4 regions of the Pseudoalteromonas sp. Angola-4 genome follow, and region 3 is predicted to be linked to each of the others. Evidence: predicted binding sites of a transcription regulator. Region 3 holds the regulator's gene; each other region holds the start of a gene.

Region 1 (3,219 bases), on a different contig from region 3:
TCACCACCTGATAAGTCTTTTACAAACTTTTGCTGATCGTTACCTTTAAAGTTAAAGCGGCTAACGTATGCACGACTTGGGAACTCAAAGTTACCAATTTTTAGCACGTCTTGCCCGTCAGATATTTCTTGGAATACAGTTTTGCTTTCGTCCATATTGCCACGGAACTGATCAACCGTTGCAAGCTCTACAGTTTCACCTACGCTAATGCTGCCGCTATCAGGTTGCTCTTCGCCGCTTAGCATTTTAAATAGGGTTGATTTACCCGCGCCATTGGCACCGATAATGCCCACAATCGCGCCTTTTGGCATACTAAAGCTTAAATCGTCGATTAAAACGCGATCGCCAAAACTCTTACGTAAGTTATTAACTTCAAGCACTTGGTCACCTAAACGCGGGCCAGGTGGAATAAATAGCTCGTTGGTTTCGTTACGCTTTTGGTAATCAGACTGCTGTAGCTCGCTAAACTGCGCCATACGCGCTTTAGACTTAGCTTGACGACCTTTAGGGTTTGAACGAACCCACTCAAGCTCTTGAGCAATTGATTTTTGACGTGCTTTTTCAGATTTTTGCTCTTGTTGTAAGCGCGCATCTTTTTGCTCAAGCCAAGAAGAGTAGTTACCTTCCCACGGAATACCTTCACCACGGTCAAGCTCTAGTATCCAGCCAGCTACATTATCAAGGAAGTAACGGTCATGCGTTACCGCCACAACAGTGCCTTCGTAATCATGTAAGAAGCGCTCAAGCCAAGCAACCGACTCAGCATCTAAGTGGTTAGTAGGCTCATCGAGAATAAGCATATCTGGTTTTTCGAGTAATAAACGACAAATAGCAACACGGCGGCGCTCACCACCTGAAAGGTGCTCAATTTTAGCATCCCACTCAGGTAAACGAAGTGCATCAGCAGCGCGTTCTAAAACGTTATCGATGTTGTGACCATCGTGCGCTTGAATAATCGCTTCAAGCTCGCCTTGCTCTTTTGCTAGGGCGTCAAAGTCAGCGTCTTCCATTGCATACTCGTTGTACACTTCGTCAAGGCGATTAAGGGCATGTTTTACTTCGCCAACAGCTTCTTCAACAATTTCGCGAACTGTTTTGCTTTCGTCCAGTACTGGCTCTTGCGGTAAGTAACCAATTTTAGTACCAGGTTGAGGGCGAGCTTCACCTTCAAAGTCTTGGTCAACACCGGCCATAATGCGAAGTAATGTAGATTTACCAGCACCATTTAAACCTAGCACACCAATTTTAGCGCCAGGGAAAAAGTGCAACGAAATATCTTTTAAAATTGTGCGCTTAGGTGGCACAACTTTAGATACTCGACTCATCGAGAATATAAACTTATCAGGTAAAACCATGGAGGAAAGCCTTCAAATAATAATAAAAATTTCAATGTTGTATTGTAGTGGCTCACGGGTGAAACAGTCAACGAATGGCGGGTTTTAAAGCGCTAATGACTGCAGGTTGATAAAGTATAAAATCATGAATAAATTTCATTTAGACATCTATACATCTAGAGGTTGATATTTTTAGCATACTGTTCATAATGAGAGCGTATAAATTCTCGGTTTTTATGAGTAGGAGTAAAAAATATGCCAATTACAGTGAAAGACGAGCTACCGGCTATTGCCCGTTTACGTGAAGAAAACGTGTTTGTAATGCCAAAAAGTCGCGCAAAAACGCAAGAAATTCGTCCTATGCGTTTGGCTATTTTAAATTTAATGCCTAATAAAGTAGAAACCGAAGTGCAGTTTATTCGTTTGCTTGCCAATTCTCCTTTGCAAGTAAATGTAGAGTTATTGCGCCTAGATACGCACCGCAGCAGTAGCAATTCAGAAGAGCACCTAGATACCTTTTACCGTTATTTTTCAGAAGTGAAAGACAATAACTACGATGCGTTAATTGTTACCGGGGCGCCACTTGCACACCTTGAATACGACGATGTTGCGTACTGGGATGAGCTAAAAGTGATTATTGATTGGGCAGAGCAGCACGTTACCTCTACGCTGTTCTCGTGCTGGGCGGCGCATGCCGCGTTGTATCATCGTTACAATTTAAAACGCGATTTAAAAGAAGATAAACTTTGTGGTGTGTTTACTCACCAGTGTTACTTTGATCACGGGGCACTTACTCGTGGCTTTGACGATACCTTTTTAGTGCCGCACTCACGTTATGGCCACATAGATATAAATAAAATAAATGCCTGCGACGATATAGTCGTGCTGGCTGGCTCTGAAAAAGTAGGCGCTTACTTAATGAAAAATAAGTCGGGCAGCCAAGTGTTTATAACCGGCCACCCAGAATACGATGCCGACACACTAAAAGCAGAGTATGAGCGCGATTTACAAAAAAGTCCTGATGCGCCAAAACCCGAAAACTATTTTCCAGATAACGATGCAAGCAAAAAGCCGTCAAAAACGTGGCAAAGCCATGCCTTTTTGCTGTTTTCGAACTGGTTAAATTACTACGTGTACCAAACGACCCCCTATGATATTAATTTAGTTAGCCAAGATGTGAGGACTAACAACTATGCCGAATAACGTGCAAAACAATAATAAACACAGCGAATTAAGCGCTGCATTAAAAGAGCGTATTTTAATTTTAGATGGCGCCATGGGTACCATGATCCAAACTCACAAGCTTGAAGAAGAAGACTACCGAGGCGAGCGCTTTAAAGACTGGCACGTACTAATTAAAGGCAATAACGATTTATTAAGCCTTACAAAACCTGAGTTAATTGCCGATATACACCGCAGCTTTTTAGCCGCCGGTGCAGACATTATTGAAACCAATACCTTTAACTCAACCACCATTTCGATGGAAGATTACGACATGGCAAGCATAAGCTGTGAAGTAAACCTAGAGTCGGCAAAACTCGCACGCGCAATATGTGACGAGTTCACCGCTAAAAACCCAGAAAAACCGCGCTATGTAGCCGGTGTGTTAGGGCCAACCTCTAAAACCTGCTCAATTTCGCCAGATGTAAATGACCCAGGCTATCGCAATATTACCTTTGATAAGCTGGTTACTGCGTATGTTGAGTCTACCCTTGCATTAATGGAAGGCGGCGCCGATTTAATACTTATCGAAACTATATTCGACACGCTAAATGCAAAAGCGGCCTCATTCGCAGTAGAAGAAGCGTTTGAGCAAGCAGGGCGCACATTACCTGTAATGATCTCGGGCACAATTACCGATGCCTCTGGGCGTACGCTTTCGGGG
Region 2 (3,219 bases), on a different contig from region 3:
GCGAGCCACCTTGAGCAAGCATAGCGGCTGTGAGCGCAGCAACCCCTTTTTTACCTTGCGGGTCTGCAGCAGCCCCTGTATTGAATAGAAAGTTTACATCAATCAGCGGTGAGCTATTCGTTTTATCAAGCACTTTAAATACGGGTGCCTCTGGCGCTTTATCACGCTTAGCGACTAATGCGTTTAAGCTTGTTTCTTGTTCAAAGCCTGGCGCTTTATCAAGTGCCGACATAGTTACGGTAGTACGCGCGTCATCTACAAAATATTTATTAGCCACAGCTTTAATGTCTTGGGCTGTGATGTTGTCGGCCGATTTATAAAGCTGGTTAATAACCTCTGGGTCGCGCTCAAAATGCATGTAACTTGCAAGGGTTGATGCAATCGCTTGCGATGAGTCTAAGCCGTTAATAAAGCTGTATTTAAGGTTAGACTTTAAATCACTTAGTTTTTGCTCATCAACAAGTTCGGTACGTGCTTTTGCATAAGTGCGGTTAATAGCATCGCGTGCTTTTGCTAAATCATCTTCGTTTTCTACTTTTACAAACACATGCAGTAAGCCAGGATCTTTTGTCTCTGGATTGTAGGTAAACATTTGACTCGCTATTTGTTTATCAACGACTAGCTCTTGGTATAAATCGGAGTTATTAGAAAAATAAAGCTGTGAGATTAAATCAAGTGCGGCTCTGTCCTTTTTAGCAGGCTCCCATGCAGCCCCCTTGTAAGATACAAGCAACCAATGACCAGGCAAACCTTCGTTTTTCTCATGTACATATTTAGGCACTTGTTGTGCAGGCTCGGCTTTTATATCAGCAACGTAATCGCCTTTTTTCCAGCCACCCCAATGTTTTTTAACCATAGCCATTGTAGCTTGTGGGTCAACATCGCCCACAATCACTAGCGATACATATTCAGGCTTATAAAACTTATCAAAAAATTCTTTACCGTAAGCCATTTGATCTGGCATGGCTTCTATATCTTCAAAAAAGCCCATGGTGGTATGTTTATAAGTGTGCGTATCAAACGCTTCTTCGCGTACTGCGCTCAATAACTTACGAATTGGGCTGGCGTTATTTTTTAAATATTCCCCTTTAACCGTTAGCGCTTCGGTTCTAAATTGCTCTTCGGTGTAGGTTAAGTTTTGAAAAATATCGGCTTCAATTTCAAGTACTTTATCAAGGTGCTGCTTTGAAAAGTTTAAATGGTAGTTTGTGTAATCGTTAGTGGTGTAAGCACGGTTATCGACCCCTGCATTTTTAAATATGGCAGTGTATTCCTCTTGCGGAAATTTTTTAGAGCCTTTAAACATCATGTGCTCAAAAAAGTGAGCAAAACCGGTTTTACCTGCTTTTACTTCATTACGTGAGCCAACCGATACCGGAATTTGCAGCGAGACGACATCGGGGTAATCGGTTTTAACAACCATTACACGTAAGCCGTTATCAAGCTCTTCGATTAAGTACTCTTGCGAAAATACACGTTCGTCAGCTTTTGTTGTTTGCTGTTGTTGTGCCGTTTGGGTGTTTTCGCTTTGCTGTGTTGCGCAGCCTGTTAGTGCCAGCGATACCGCTAAGCTTGTTGCTAGTAATTTAAATTTCATTGTTGTCCCTTTTTAAATTGAGCAAATTTGTTATTAGGTTTAATGCTAACTCGCTTAGATTATGCCCCAAAGCCACTAAATATAAGAGCCCATCGGCTATTTATAATGTAAACAACTGTGTCAATTCCCTATTTTAAAAACATTTAAGTATGAAAAAAACTCAAGTTGATTGAAAAACTTTCATTAAATAAATCTATCTAGACGTCTAAATGGCTGTTATATTGAATTACATACATTGGACTAAGCTGGAATGAGGATTATGGCTTTATCACTACAAGAAAAAATAGAAGACACCAATCAAGGTGTTTATCTTATTGGTACTACTCCACCTAAAATTGGTACTGATAAAGCGCAACTAAAAATCATTGCAGAAAAACTACTTGCTCGCTTACACGAAATTGAATACGACGGCGTGATAATTTACGACATTCAAGATGAAAGTAGCCGTACAGATAAAGCACGCCCATTTCCGTTTAAACAAACTGTAGACCCACGTGAATACAGCCACTTACTACGTAATTTATCTGCTCCAGATGTCATTACTTACAAAAGTGTGGCACAACGTGGTGTAGAGGAATTTAAAGGCTGGTTGGATGAAACTAAAAACGACTACGATTTAAAAAATGTCGTTTTAGTGGGTAGCCCCTCATCGGTAGGTGATATAAAACTAAGCTTGCCCGATGCCTATAAAACGCTTGCAGAGCAAAGTGATGACTTCTTTTTAGGGGGCGTCACCATTGCTGAGCGACATTCAAGTAAGCGAAATGAGCACGAACGCCTTATAGAAAAAACAGCACAAGGTTGTCAGTTTTTTATATCGCAAGCGGTTTACGACGCGCAAGCAACTATAGAGCTAATAACAAGTTATGCGCGTACCTGTAAAGCACAAGGTATTACACCAAAACGGATTATTTTAACGTTTACGCCATGCGGTGGCGATAAAACCTTAGAGTTTATGCAATGGTTGGGTATCTCAGTGCCAGAGGCCACTAAATGGCGCATGCTTGATGCAGACAATACCTTAAGTGAATCTGTACGTATTTGCCGAGAAAATCTCGACCTAATACTCAAAAGCTGTGCGCACCTAGATGTGCCACTGGGCTTAAATATTGAAAGCTTAACAAACCGTAAAGAAGAAATTGACGCATCAATAAACTTATACCGTTTATTAAAAGCCATTATGGAATTAAACCTAGCCGAAAAACAAATCGCTTAAAAGTTAAATTTGAGCCTGCCCATTATTTTTAAGTGAACTAGTATGCACTACTTATGTTCATGATTGTTGTTTTTTAGGGTAGTTCTGAGTATTCTTGTATGCCAATTAGGTAATTACTATTAATAAAAGGAATTTAAAATGCCATTAAATGCACAGGTGAAATCAGAAGTAATTAAAAACATTATAAAATATGAGAAAAAAATTAATCACTTTTATCTAGACTCTCAGGGCTATGTAACCATAGGCGTAGGTCATATGATAAAAAACAAACAAGCTGCAGTCCTGCTCCCAATGAATAAAGTAGTTAACAATCAACCTGGTCCTCCTGCGACTCCTCTAGAAAAACAAAAAGAATTTGAAACAATAGCTAAACAAAGAAGAAACTATAAAGCTGAATGGTATAAGC
Region 3 (3,219 bases):
ACTCACAATTCTTCTCTATATTTTTTATACGTTAATTTTTAACCAAGCTGCTAAAAGTGCTTATCGTGGCGATATTTGTTTTTAACGGTGATAAACGCGCCATATTGGTGCATTTTACTATTTTAATATTCTGCTATTTTACAAAAATACTGGCAGGGCAAAATGAACCTCAAAAAGCACTTTTTGAATGAATTTTTATTTGTTTAATATTGATAACTTTTAGCGAAGTTGCTGATAAATCACTTAAAATTAACGGATATAGCATATAACAGGATAGACCTGATATTGCTTGGAATTTAAAAATAATAAGAGTATCTTAGCCCCATACTCCCTCTCACTTAACTTAAATTGCAGGATACCATCGCGTTATGTCAGATTTTCGTGAACAAGCATTACACTACCACTCTCACCCCGTTCCAGGCAAAATCAGCATTGAGCTAACAAAACCAGCCGAAACGGTGCAAGATTTAGCATTAGCATACAGCCCTGGTGTTGCAGAGCCTGTGCGCGAAATTGCAGCAGACCCAGCCAATGCATATAAATATACCGGTAAAGGTAATATGGTTGCGGTGATCAGTAATGGTACGGCAATTTTAGGTTTGGGTAATTTAGGGCCATTAGCCTCTAAACCTGTTATGGAAGGTAAAGCGCTTTTATTTAAACGTTTTGCTGGCCTAGATTCTATTGATATTGAAGTTAAGCATCGCACCACCGAAGACTTTATAAATACAGTGGCTAATATTGCCGATACGTTTGGTGGCATTAACTTAGAAGATATTAAAGCGCCAGAGTGTTTTGAAATTGAAAAAGCACTTATTGAGCGTTGCAGTATTCCGGTTTTTCATGATGACCAACACGGTACCGCTATTGTAACTGCAGCAGGTATGCTTAACGCCTTAGAAGTGCAGGGCAAATCAATAGAAGATGCCATTATTGTATGTTTAGGTGCTGGCGCTGCAGCGGTTGCTTGTATGGAGCTGTTAATTAAGTGTGGTGCACTGCGCGAACATATTTATATGCTAGACCGCAAAGGGGTTATTCATACTCGCCGCGATGACTTAAACGAATACAAACAGCTTTTTGCTAACAATACAGATAAACGTACTCTACAAGATGTAATTGCTGATGCTGATGTGTTTGTAGGTGTATCGGGTCCTAACTTACTTGCACCTGAAGATCTAAAACTAATGGCCGATAAGCCAGTGGTGTTTGCATGTTCAAACCCAGATCCTGAAATTGCACCTGAGCTTGCGCACAGTGCTCGTAAAGACTTAATTATGGCAACGGGGCGTTCTGATTTCCCTAACCAAGTTAATAATGTTTTATGTTTCCCGTTTATTTTCCGTGGTGCACTTGATGTACGTGCAAGCGCAATTAACGATGAAATGAAAATAGCCGCTGTTGAAGCTATTCGTAGTATTGCTAAAGAGCCAGTGCCTGAGCAAGTATTAAAAGCAGCGGGTGTAGAAAAGCTCGAATTTGGTGCAGATTACATTATTCCTAAACCGATGGACCCGCGTTTATTACCACGTATAGCCAAGGCGGTTGCTATTGCTGCTGTTGAATCGGGCGTAGCACAAATTGACTTACCGGAAAATTATATGGCGTAATATATAGCGCTTAAACAAAAAAACCTCAGCATGCTGAGGTTTTTTTGTTTAAAAAGACGTTTTATTCTTCGTCTAAAATAGGCACTTCTAAACCCATTTCTTGCATTATTTTTTTAACTTCTTCAGGTACTTTTTCTGCGTTATCTTTACGTAGGTCATCATCATTAGGTAATGGCTGGCCTGTAAAGGCATGCAAAAACGCTTCGCATAGTAACTCGCTATTTGTTGCATGACGCAGGTTGTTTATTTGACGACGTGTACGCTCATCAGTTAATACTTTTAATACATTTAGCGGGATCGAAACGGTGATCTTTTTAACTTGCTCTGATTTTTTCCCGTGTTCTGCGTATGGGTGAATATACTCACCATTCCATTTAGCCATAAGATGTATCGATGCCTCAGATTATTAATTTCTCACACGGCGTAAAAAGCGTGTAAATATGCGTGAAATTCTATCGTTTTAAAAAAGATAGTCAAATAATAGATAGCAATCTATCTTAATAAGCTGGCTGTAATAGTAAATACAGCTTTCTTGAAGTTTTACGCGTCTGTTATTTTTAGCCATCTAGAGCTTTAAAAGCTTTGACTTATTATAATGGATAACTTACTCTTTTAGACGTCTAAACATCCAAATTAATCAGGTGACGAATATGAGCGAAAAAAACAAAGCAACCATTGCTGTTCGAAATGGGGTTGATGCCGATAAACATCATGGCGCCGTTGTACCGCCAATTTATTTATCGACGACTTATTCGTTTGCCGATTTTGATACTAAGCGCGCATACGACTATGGACGCAGTGGTAATCCTAATCGCGATATTTTAGCTGACACTCTAGCAGAACTTGAAGGTGGCGCACGCGGAATTATTACTGCTACGGGCATGGCAGCAGTGCACTTAGCCACACAGTTATTAAATAACGATGATACATTGGTTATTCCTCACGATTGTTATGGCGGCAGCTACCGTTTATTTACGTCGTTAGAAAAGCGCGGCTTGCTTAAACTTAAAGTGCTTGATTTAACTAAACCAGAAAGCCTAGAACAAATTTTAACCATTAAACCTAAATTAATTTGGATAGAAACACCAAGTAACCCTGTGCTGCGCCTAACGGATATTAAAGCCGTGACGGATATAGCAAAACAGTGCGGTGCATTAGTGGCCGCCGATAACACCTTTTTATCACCGGCATTACAAAACCCAATTAAGTTTGGCGTAGATATTGTTGTGCACTCAACCACTAAATATATAAACGGCCATTCTGATGTTGTAGGCGGTGCAGTTGTTGCTGCAACACAAGAGCTTGGTGATGAGCTTGCTTGGTGGGCCAATAACATTGGTATTACCGGCGCACCATTTGATAGCTATTTAACGTTACGTGGTTTACGTACTTTAAATGTGCGTTTAAAACAGCACCAAGAAAATGCCCTGGCAATTGCTAAATACCTAGAAAGCTCTGAGTATGTTAGCCAAGTTTACTACCCAGGCCTTGAATCGCATCCTCAACATGCGCTTGCTAAAGCCCAACAGCTTGGGTTTGGTGGTATGGTTAGTTTTGATATTAAAGGCGATGTGAATGATGCTGCGGCGTTTTTAACAAGCCTTAAAGA
Region 4 (3,219 bases), on a different contig from region 3:
TCTACCGGTTGGTGAGTTGGACCATCTTCACCTAGGCCGATTGAATCGTGCGTGTAAACAAAAATGCTTGGTTGCTTCATTAGTGCAGCCATACGTACCGCATTTTTTGCGTATTCAACAAACATTAAGAACGTTGCACCGTAAGGAATAAAGCCTTTATGAAGGGCAATACCATTCATAATTGCCGACATACCAAACTCACGTACACCGTAGTAAACGTAGTTACCGCTTGCATCGTCTGCAGTTAGCCCTTTAGAGCCATCCCAAATTGTTAAGTTTGAGCCAGCTAAATCGGCTGAGCCACCCATGAATTCTGGTAATAACGGGCCAAATGCATTTAATGCATTTTGCGACGCTTTACGAGATGCAGGATTTGCAGGGTTTGCTTGTAGTTGCTCTATGTATGCTTGAGATTTTTCAGCCCAATCGCCTGGAAGTTCGTTGTTAATACGGCGCTTATATTCAGCTGCAAGCTCTGGGTATGCTTTTGCGTATGCTGCAAATTTTTCGTCCCAGCTAGATTCAAGCTGTTGACCTTTTTCTTTGCTATCCCACTGTGCGTAAATATCATCAGGGATTTCAAATGCACCACCAGACCAGCCTAAAAATTCGCGAGACGCTGTAATTTCGTCATCACCTAATGGCGCGCCGTGACAATCGTGGCTACCAGATTTGTTAGGTGAACCGTAACCAATCACTGTTTTACAACAAATTAGTGATGGTTTGTCGGTAACACTTTGAGCCTCTGCTATTGCAGCACTAACAGCATCGCTGTCGTGGCCATCAACGTCACTTATTACATGCCAGCCGTACGCTTTAAAGCGTGCTGGTGTATCGTCGCTAAACCAACCTTCAACTTCACCATCGATTGAAATACCGTTGTCATCCCAAAAAGCCACTAACTTGCCAAGGCCTAATGTGCCAGCAAGTGAACATGCTTCATGAGAAATACCTTCCATTAAACAACCGTCACCCATAAATGCATATGTGTAGTGATCAACAATGTCGTGGCCTTCACGGTTAAATTGTGCAGCAAGCGCTTTTTCAGCAATCGCCATACCTACCGCGTTTGTGATCCCCTGACCTAGTGGACCCGTAGTAGTTTCAATTCCCGGTGCATAACCGTACTCAGGGTGGCCTGGCGTTTTAGAATGCATTTGACGGAAGTTTTTAATTTCATCAAGTGGTAAGTCGTAACCAGTTAGGTGCAATAGAGAATAGATAAGCATTGAACCGTGGCCATTTGAAAGAATAAATCTGTCACGGTCAGCCCACTCTGGATTAGTTGGATTATGCTTTAGATAATCGCGCCATAATACTTCTGCGATATCGGCCATGCCCATAGGGGCTCCAGGGTGGCCAGATTTGGCCTTTTGTACTGCGTCCATTGACAAGACGCGAATAGCATTTGCAAGTTCTTTGCGAGATGGCATGAATTCTCCTACCTTTATGTGTATTTGCGCGGGTACTTATGTGTTCGTTAATACCCTTAAGTAACTTAAGAGCTGTTATAGCAACCATTCTTACTTAATGTGGGTGCAGTGTGCAATTAAAAACCCCATAAAAATGGGCTATTATGAATATTTTTTAAGACCAAAAAGTTATTACTCATTTTATTTAGACGTCTAGGCGTAAAAACACTATGCAAGGTGTTTTGTTTTAGATAAAATACGCCCCTTAATTTTTTAGCGCTAATACCGACGTTTGTGAAGCGCAATATTTGTGAGCAGAAATACAATGGCAAAACATTTATTTACTTCTGAATCTGTTTCTGAAGGTCATCCGGATAAAATCGCCGATCAAATCTCTGATGCGGTACTTGATGCTATCCTAGAGCAAGACTCTCATGCCCGTGTTGCGTGCGAAACTTACGTAAAAACCGGTATGGTTATGGTTGGTGGTGAAATTACCACTAGCGCATGGGTTGATATTGAAGAAATTACACGTAAAACAGTACGTGAAATTGGCTACACGCATTCAGACATGGGTTTCGATGCAGACTCGTGTGCAATTTTAAACACTATTGGTAAGCAGTCTCCTGATATTAACCAAGGTGTTGACCGTACTAGCCCAGAAGAACAAGGTGCTGGCGACCAAGGCTTAATGTTTGGTTATGCATGTAACGAAACAGAAGTACTAATGCCTGCGCCAATTACTTACTCACACCGTTTAGTACAGCGCCAAGCGCAAGTACGTAAAAGCGGCGAGCTTAACTGGTTACGTCCAGATGCAAAATCTCAAGTAACTTTTGCATACGAAAACGGCAAGCCAGTAGGTATTGATGCAGTTGTACTTTCTACTCAGCACGCTGAAGAAATTTCGCAAAATGACTTAGTAGAAGCCGTGATGGAAACCATCATTAAGCCGGTACTTCCTGCCGAGCTTATTACTAGCGCGACTAAATTTTTCATTAACCCAACGGGTCGTTTTGTAATTGGCGGACCTATGGGCGACTGTGGTTTAACAGGTCGTAAAATCATCGTAGATACATACGGTGGTATGGCACGTCACGGTGGTGGTGCTTTCTCAGGTAAAGATCCATCAAAAGTTGACCGCTCAGCTGCATACGCCGCACGTTACGTAGCTAAAAACGTAGTGGCTGCAGGCCTTGCTGATAAGTGTGAGCTACAAGTATCTTACGCAATTGGTGTAGCAGAGCCTACCTCTATCAGCGTTGAAACCTTTGGTACAAGCAAGCTTGAAGAAGGTCGTTTAATTGAGCTTATTCGTGAGCACTTTGACCTACGCCCTTACGGCTTAATTCAAATGCTTGATTTAGAGCGCCCAATTTACCAACCAACAGCGGCATACGGTCACTTTGGTCGTGACGAATTCCCATGGGAACGTACAGATAAAGCAGACGCACTTCGCGCAGCTGCAGGCCTTTAAGCCAAAATGCATTAAATAATAAACGGCCCTTTTAAGGGCCGTTTTTATATCTAAAGCAAAGGCTAATTATGCGCTTTATATCAATTGCATTAATTTAGTTATTTATCATAGCACCCAGTAAATAGTGCAATAACAAAGGAATTTACGGCGTACAGTTATTTTATATAAATAATTTTAACGCAGTCAGTGCGCTATTTAATACGCTAAACTAATCGTGTTTTGAATTAAATTGGTATTAGCTAGCCCTCGAATTTCGTACGGTTTTAGGTATATACTCTTTGCATAATAAAAGCTTAAGGGATAAGTAAATGGCCAATAATTTTCGCGTTA

Evidence for each region. The regulator MetJ, encoded in region 3, represses methionine synthesis genes. The targets are predictions, from matches to a motif close to TAGACGTCTAGACGTCTA.
Region 1: a site for MetJ is predicted at 1,496-1,513, ahead of metA (homoserine O-acetyltransferase MetA). Genes of this name have one in related genera too.
Region 2: a site for MetJ is predicted at 1,796-1,813, ahead of PSH48_RS11545 (methylenetetrahydrofolate reductase). Genes of this name have one in related genera too.
Region 4: a site for MetJ is predicted at 1,619-1,636, ahead of metK (methionine adenosyltransferase). Genes of this name have one in related genera too.

Annotation. Positions count from the first base shown of each region.
Region 1 is NZ_JAQREK010000001.1:133,859-137,077, forward strand. Features, by position in the region: gene ettA (energy-dependent translational throttle protein EttA) at 1-1,355, opposite strand, end outside; gene metA (homoserine O-acetyltransferase MetA) at 1,590-2,537, shown strand; gene PSH48_RS00645 (homocysteine S-methyltransferase family protein) at 2,527-3,219, shown strand, end outside.
Region 2 is NZ_JAQREK010000008.1:161,298-164,516, forward strand. Features, by position in the region: gene PSH48_RS11540 (M16 family metallopeptidase) at 1-1,597, opposite strand, end outside; gene PSH48_RS11545 (methylenetetrahydrofolate reductase) at 1,857-2,813, shown strand; gene PSH48_RS11550 (hypothetical protein) at 2,952-3,219, shown strand, end outside.
Region 3 is NZ_JAQREK010000007.1:113,667-116,885, reverse strand. Features, by position in the region: gene PSH48_RS10565 (malic enzyme-like NAD(P)-binding protein) at 369-1,610, shown strand; gene metJ (met regulon transcriptional regulator MetJ) at 1,672-1,992, opposite strand; gene metB (cystathionine gamma-synthase) at 2,261-3,219, shown strand, end outside.
Region 4 is NZ_JAQREK010000008.1:121,151-124,369, forward strand. Features, by position in the region: gene tkt (transketolase) at 1-1,433, opposite strand, end outside; gene metK (methionine adenosyltransferase) at 1,738-2,889, shown strand; gene PSH48_RS11390 (hypothetical protein) at 3,198-3,219, shown strand, end outside.